3 regions of the Aminobacter sp. Y103A genome follow, and region 1 is predicted to be linked to each of the others. Evidence: riboswitches for the same ligand, from Rfam matches in the RefSeq annotation. Region 1 holds a riboswitch; each other region holds the start of a gene.
What was found. A riboswitch is a leader RNA that binds a small molecule or an ion and turns the genes downstream of it on or off. The one in region 1 is predicted to bind cobalamin.
Positions count from the first base shown of each region.

Region 2: it holds a riboswitch for cobalamin, as region 1 does, so the genes downstream of both, Amn_RS22690 (ABC transporter substrate-binding protein) here and Amn_RS17855 (DUF1636 family protein) in region 1, are expected to answer to the same signal.
Region 3: it holds a riboswitch for cobalamin, as region 1 does, so the genes downstream of both, Amn_RS02800 (ribonucleoside-diphosphate reductase subunit alpha) here and Amn_RS17855 (DUF1636 family protein) in region 1, are expected to answer to the same signal.

Region 1 is NZ_AP017986.1:3,629,449-3,631,710, forward strand. It holds gene Amn_RS17850 (winged helix-turn-helix domain-containing protein) at 1-1,003, shown strand, start outside; cobalamin riboswitch at 999-1,201, shown strand; gene Amn_RS17855 (DUF1636 family protein) at 1,239-1,673, shown strand; gene cobW (cobalamin biosynthesis protein CobW) at 1,670-2,262, shown strand, end outside.
Region 2 is NZ_AP017986.1:4,638,943-4,641,204, reverse strand. It holds gene Amn_RS22695 (nucleotidyltransferase family protein) at 1-856, shown strand, start outside; cobalamin riboswitch at 977-1,166, shown strand; gene Amn_RS22690 (ABC transporter substrate-binding protein) at 1,435-2,262, shown strand, end outside.
Region 3 is NZ_AP017986.1:584,886-587,147, reverse strand. It holds gene Amn_RS02800 (ribonucleoside-diphosphate reductase subunit alpha) at 1-1,038, opposite strand, end outside; cobalamin riboswitch at 1,149-1,360, opposite strand; gene Amn_RS02795 (peptidase domain-containing ABC transporter) at 1,435-2,262, opposite strand, start outside.

The sequences.
Region 1 (2,262 bases):
CATGGCTCCGAAGAAGCGCATGCTGTTCGAATACTGGGCGCATGAAGCGTCGCTGCTGCCGCTGGAGACCTTTCCGTTGTTGCGCTGGCGCATGGCGCGGGCCGAGGACGGGATGTATGGCGGGCTTGCCAAGTTCGGCCGTGCCAACAGGCCCTATATAGAAGAGATCTTTCGCCAGGTGGTCGACCGCGGTCCGATCGCCGCTTCCGACATCGAGGGCGCCAAGGGTTCCGGCGGCTGGTGGGGCTGGAGCCAGGAAAAGCATGCCTTCGAATGGCTGTTCTGGGCCGGCCGCATCACCACCCATTCGCGGCGTGGCTTCGAACGCCTCTACGATCTGCCTGAGCGCGTGCTCCCGGCCGGCATATACGACCGTCCAGTTCCCCAGACCGAGGATGCGCATCGCGATCTCTTGCGAATCTCCGCCCGCGCCCATGGCATCGCCACCGGCATATGCCTGCGCGACTATTTCCGCCTGTCGCCAGCCGACATGAAAGGCCGGCTCGAAGAGCTGGTCGAGACCGGCGAACTGATTCCCGTCCGCGTCGAAGGCTGGGACCGGCAGGCCTATCTCCACGCCGATGCGCGCATTCCGCGCAAGATCCAGGCACGCGCCCTGCTTGCGCCCTTCGATCCGCTCGTCTTCGAGCGCACCCGTGCCGAGCAATTGTTCGACTTCCGCTACCGCATCGAAATCTACACCCCGGCTGAGAAGCGCCAGTACGGCTACTACGTCCTGCCCTTCCTTCTGGGCGAGCGCATCGTCGCCCGCATCGACCTGAAGGCCGACCGACCGGCGGGTATCCTGCGCGTCCACGCCGCCTATGCAGAGCCCTGTGCGCCACCGGAAACCGCAGCCGAACTTTACGAAGAACTCCAGCAGATGCGCGACTGGCTCGGCCTCGAAAGCATCGAGGTGACGCCCGCAGGCGATCTCGGACCCGGCCTGAGCGACATTGCGGGTCGCTCCGCCTCGTTGACTCCACCCCTCGCGAAAGCCTAAATCGCCCACAGACGGTCCTTCGCCCGCAACGGCGAAGGCTAAGAGGGAATGCGGTGCGCGCCGGTGGCGTCAAATCCGCGGCTGTCCCCGCAACTGTGAGCGAAGAGCCAAGCTCGAAGACCACTGGGATTTTCCCGGGAAGGCGAGCGAAGGCGACGATCCGCAAGCCAGGAGACCTGCCGTCGCAGACATTGATCCGATCGCCTGGCGGGTGCCCCGGGCAAGGAGCCTGGATTTGGATTTCGACGACAACCTTCCGGTCGCATCAGCCGACGCATCCTGCGATGCAGCCGACGCGCGCCCATGCGACGTGACCATCCTCGTCTGCTCATCCTGCCGCGACGAAACCGGGTCCGACGCCCATCCACGCGCCGGCGCCCAGCTTGCCGAGCACGCCCGCCTCGCCGCCAATGGCGAGATCGCCGTGCGCAGCGTCGAGTGCCTGGGCAACTGCAAGCGCCGCCTTAGCGCCGCCCTGATCCGCGACGGCGCGTGGAGCTACGTCTTCGGCGATCTCAACACCATGTCGGGCGACGATCTCGTCGCCGGCGCAAGACTCTTCGCCACCTCGACCGACGGCCTGATCCCCTGGCGCGGCCGTCCCGATAGCCTCAAGCGCGGCCTCGTCGCGCGCATCCCACCACTTGCTCTCATCAAGGAAGATACATGACCGCCTCCCTCGAACGCGTTCCCTGCACCGTCGTCACCGGCTTTCTCGGCGCCGGCAAGACCACGCTGCTGCGCAACATCCTCGAGAACTCCAAGGGCAAGCGCCTCGCCATCATCGTCAACGAGTTCGGCGATGTCGGCATCGACGGCGAGATTCTCAAGGGCTGCGGCGTCGATGCCTGCCCGGAGGAAAACATCGTCGAACTGGCCAATGGCTGCATCTGTTGCACCGTCGCCGACGACTTTGTCCCTGCCCTCGACCAAATCCTGTCGCTTACACCGAGGGTTGACCACATCCTGATCGAGACCTCGGGCCTGGCGCTGCCCAAGCCGCTGGTCCAGGCCTTCCAGTGGCCAACGGTCAAGAGCCGCGTGACAGTCGACGGCGTCATCGCCGTGGTCGACGGCCCTGCGCTGGCCGCAGGTAAAGTTGCCTCCGACATGGAAGCGCTCGCCGCCCAGCGCAGTGCGGACGATTCGCTCGACCACGACGACCCGGTCGAGGAAGTGTTCGAGGATCAGGTCGCCTGCGCCGATCTCATCATCCTGTCCAAGAGCGACCTGCTCGACGAAGCCGGCCACGCCCGCGC
Region 2 (2,262 bases), 1.0 Mb from region 1:
TGCGGTTTGGCAGCGCGCCACGCCGGCCTCCTTCACCAGTCTCGACGTGCTGGTCCCTTCGACCGCCGACCGGGTGACGCTGGCGATCGGCCATGGCGGCCTCGACGCTCATACCCACAGCGACTGGCTGGTCGACACAGCCTCGGCGATCCGCGCCGGCGGCGTCGACTGGGCCGTGCTTTGCGACGTCGTCGCCCGCAGGCACCTTGCCGTGCCGACGGCGGTGGCGCTGAGCTATCTGAAAGCAGAGATGTCGGTGCCGGTTCCCGACGATGTGCTGGAGCAGGTGGTCGACATGGCCGATCGCGCCGGCGCCGCCCGTATCGCTGCCTTGCTGCAGGCCAAGCCGCGGACCGACTTCAAGGGTCTGACCTGGCTGTCACGCGGTGTCGCCAAGCAGTTGCGCATGCGCAAGAAACGCGCTGTCCGTGAGCGCGAGCTGCCCGGCGTCGTCTGGCATGGTCGGCGCACACAGGCGGGCGATGGTGCGGGGCAGGTCACCCCGGCACTGGCGCAGCAGGTGCCGTTGCCGCCGGCGGCAGTTGGCGGTGCGCCTGCCGAGATCGACATTGTCGTGCGGCTGGACGTGCCGCCGGTGCGCCGTCGCATCGAGATGGAGCTGAATGGCGGCGAATGCCATTTCGCGCGGCTGCGCTATCGCAAGCTGGGTAAATCAGGCGGCCGGCTGACCTTGCGGTTTCGCGGTACCATCCGGCCAGACCAGGCGGATGGCGCGTTGGTGCTGTCGGCGCGGCCGTCGCGACAGTTCCGCGCGTGGGAGCATGAGCAGACGGTCGCCACCTATGGTGCGGTGCCGTTCCAGATCGTCTCGGTGACCGTTTCGCCGGCTCGCTAAGCCGGAGAACAGTTTGCGCTGCCTGCAGTTCCGCGCAACCTGGTCTCAGCATCGTCGCGGCTCAGGCAAATGCCGCCCTGTATAGTCCCGGATGGCAACTTGACTTTACCTTGGCCGTCGATAGGTTGGCGCCGTCATGGTCTTCCGCCGCGAGGTGGAAGCTAAGAGGGAATCCGGTGCGAAACCGGAGCTGTCCCGCAACTGTAAGCGGTGAGCCTATTGCCCCTGTGTCACTGGCATTCGTGCCGGGAAGACGGGCGACAAGGCTAGGACCCGCGAGCCAGGAGACCTGCCTGACAGAGTGAGATTCCGTGGTCGGGGTGTGCCACAGGAATGCCGGTTCCCGTCCGGAAGCCCGTTTGCGGCTTTCGCCAGGTCTGCATTTCCGCATCCCCGCCAGGGCAGTCAGAGGTTGGCGCGGCGATGTCGGGAAGAACGGTTTCCCCAGAATATCGAAAGTTTGGGCAGACGCATTCGTCGCCTGCTGCCGTGGCATCGCGCCTCTACCTATTGTCCCGGACGCCTTCCGGGCATGGCAACGCCAGGCGTTGCGCACCCCTTTCAAGCAAGGAGAGATCATGAACATCAGACATTGGATCCTTTGGCTCGGGCTCGCCGCGGCATCCGCCATTGGCCTTGCGCCGGCGGCCGCGGATAGCTTCACGGACGATGCCGGCCGAACGGTCGAGCTGGAACTGCCGATCAAGCGGGCGGTGATCTTCAACCGCTACGCGGTCGAGTTCGCCCGCGCCATTGGCGCCATCGACAAGGTCGTTGGCGTCGATGCCAGCACGATGCGGGATCCGACCTACTGGCCGCAGTTCAAGGAAGCCGACATTGTCGGCCAAGGCCAGACGCAGCCCAATTACGAGGCGATCGTTGCGCTCAAGCCGGACTTGGTCATCATCCCTCGCAACGGCGTCTATGAGGAGGCAGCCAAGCAGCTCGAAGCCTTCGACATTCCGGTGCTGGTCGTCACCGCCTGGGACACGCTGCAGCATGTCGAAAACGTCACATTGTTCGGCAAGCTGTTCGACGAGAAGGAAAAGGCCGATGCGCTGAACGCCTACTACACCAAGTACATGGACCTGCTGGCCGAGCGTCTGAAGGGCGTCGAGCGTAAGAAGGTTTATCTTGAAGAGGTCCGTGATCTCGTGACCGTCACGCCCGGCTCAGGCTGGCACGACATGATCGAGGCCGGCGGCGGCACCAATGTCTTCGGCGACATCGACATCAAGAAGGAGCCGTCGTCGCGCGGCAACGAAAACAGCTTCACCGTCGATCCCGAGGAGATCATCGCGCGCAAGCCCGACCTGGTGATCAAGCTGCAGCCCGGCTCCTACCAGACCATCCCGGAGGCAAAATTCGCCGAGAGCTGGAGGGCGATCGTCGCGCGCGAGGAAATA
Region 3 (2,262 bases), 2.6 Mb from region 1:
AAGATCATAGAACTCGATGGCGCGGCTCTCGCGGTCGATCTCGCGGCCTGCCAGGCCCATCGCCACGCGCATGAAAAAGGCCTGCGGCAGTTCGAAACGCTTGCCTTTGCTGTGCAGGAAATAGCGGTCATAGAGCGTCTGCAGACCCAGATACTGGAACTGCAGGTCGCGCTCGGGCTTTAGCGCGGCACTGAGCCTGGCAAGGTCGAAACGGCCAAGTTCGGGGTCGATCAATTCGGCCTTGATGCCGGTGGCGATGAAGGCGGGGAAATAGGTGGCATAGCGCTGGGTCATTTCGGCCTGGGTGGCCTGCTCAGACCTGGCCGAGACGAAGCTCAGTGCCTCGCGCCGCAACCGGTCCAGCAACAACCGGGCGCTGACGAAGGCGTAGTTCGGTTCAGTTTCTACAAGCGTACGGGCGGCCAGGATCGGCGCCAGCGAAAGCTCGTCGGCGGTGATGCCGTCATAGAGATTGCGCCTTGTCTCGGCCAGGATCGCATCCGCTGAGACGGCCTCGAGCCCGCTGCAGGCCTCGTCGACAATGCGGGCCAGTCGCGTCTCGTTCAGCGGTGCCAGGCCGCCGTCATCGGCCTTGACCTGGAGCGGCGGTGCGGCGACCTCGACCGACGTGACCTTGGCGGCAGCGCGTTCGCGGGCACGTTCCTCGCGGTAGAGCACATAGGCGCGGGCGACCTTGTGATGCTCGGAGCGCATCAGCGCCAGTTCGACCTGGTCCTGGATTTCCTCGATGTGGAAGGTGCGGCCGCTATCTGCCCGCCTGGTCAGCGCGGCGAACACCTGGCCGGCCAGTTCCTCGACGACGTCGTGGACGCGGCGCGAACCGGCGGCCACCGAACCCTCGGTGGCGAGAAATGCCTTGGTCAGCGCCACAGTGATCTTGATCGCATCGAACGGCGTCACCGCGCCGTTGCGCCGGATGACACGGTAGCCAGGTTCGGACGCGGTCTCGGAACCCTGGCTGAGAGCGGACGGAACGCTGTCGGTTCCGCTGGATTGAAGTGTAGAGGTCGCCGGCATCATCTTCCCCGATGGTTTGGGGGCGAAGGGCCTTGGGCGGACGCATGCCGGATTTCGGCCGGCGCAAGCCAGCAGAACGCAAGCGCACCACCGGACACCCCGCCCGTGGACGTTCAGACTCGATCGCGGCAGGTCTCCTGGCTCGCAGGTCATTGCTGCTGTCTGGCCTTCCCAGCGCCCATTGGCGCCAGTGGCACTACGCGACAGCAACTCACTGCTTACAGTTGCGGGGGCAGCGCCGGCATTGCGAAATCGCGCACCGGCTTCCCTCTTAGCTCCCGAGCTGGAATCAACTCGGAAGACCACGATGTCTACATGTAGTATGACTGCCCGGTGTCGTGTCAACAGGTGGAAGAATCATTTCCACCTCATCGACCGATCAACGCCGGCGGCCGATCAATCCCTGACGTAGTCGCGCCACAGCGCCTGATAGACCGGGCATTCGGCATTCAGAGCCTCATGGCTGCCCGTGCCGACGATTCTGCCGTCGTCGAGCACGACGATCATGTCGGCCGAACGCGCCGAAAAGAGATGATGCGTGACGATGATGACGAGGCGGTCGCGGCCGAAGGCCAGCAGCTCACGCTCGAGCGCCATCGCCGATTCGGCGTCGAGCGCCGAAGTAGGTTCGTCGAAAACGGCGATGTGCGGATCGCGCAGCACGGCGCGCGAAATCGCCAGGCGCTGGCGCTGGCCGCCGGAGAGGTTCTGCCCTGCCTGCACCAGTTCGGTGTCGATGCCTTTGGGCAGGCCGGCGGTGAACTTGTCGGCGGAGGAAAACGCCAGCGCCTTGTCGATCTCGTCGTCGCGAAGCGGGCGCGGCAGCGACGCCTGAAGGTTCTCGCGGATGGTACCCGAAAACAGCGACGTCTCCTGGTCGACAACACCTATGCGGCCGCGCAGCCAGCGCGGATTGTAGGCGCGGACGTCGATGCCGCCGATTGCCACCTTGCCGGCATGATCGCGCTCCAGTCCCAAAAGCACGCGCAGCAGGCTGGACTTGCCGGAGCCATTGCGGCCGACGATCGCCACGACGCCCGTCGCCGGCAGCACCAGGCTGACACCGTTGAGTGCCGCAGCCGTCGCCTCGGGATAGCGGAAGGTCAGATCCTCGACCGTGATCGGGCCGAAATCAGCAGCACGCAGCGCCGGGGCAACGATGGCGCGCTCCGGCTGGCGCTTGAGGAAAGCCGCGAGGGCCGAGACGGTGGCGCTCACCGAATG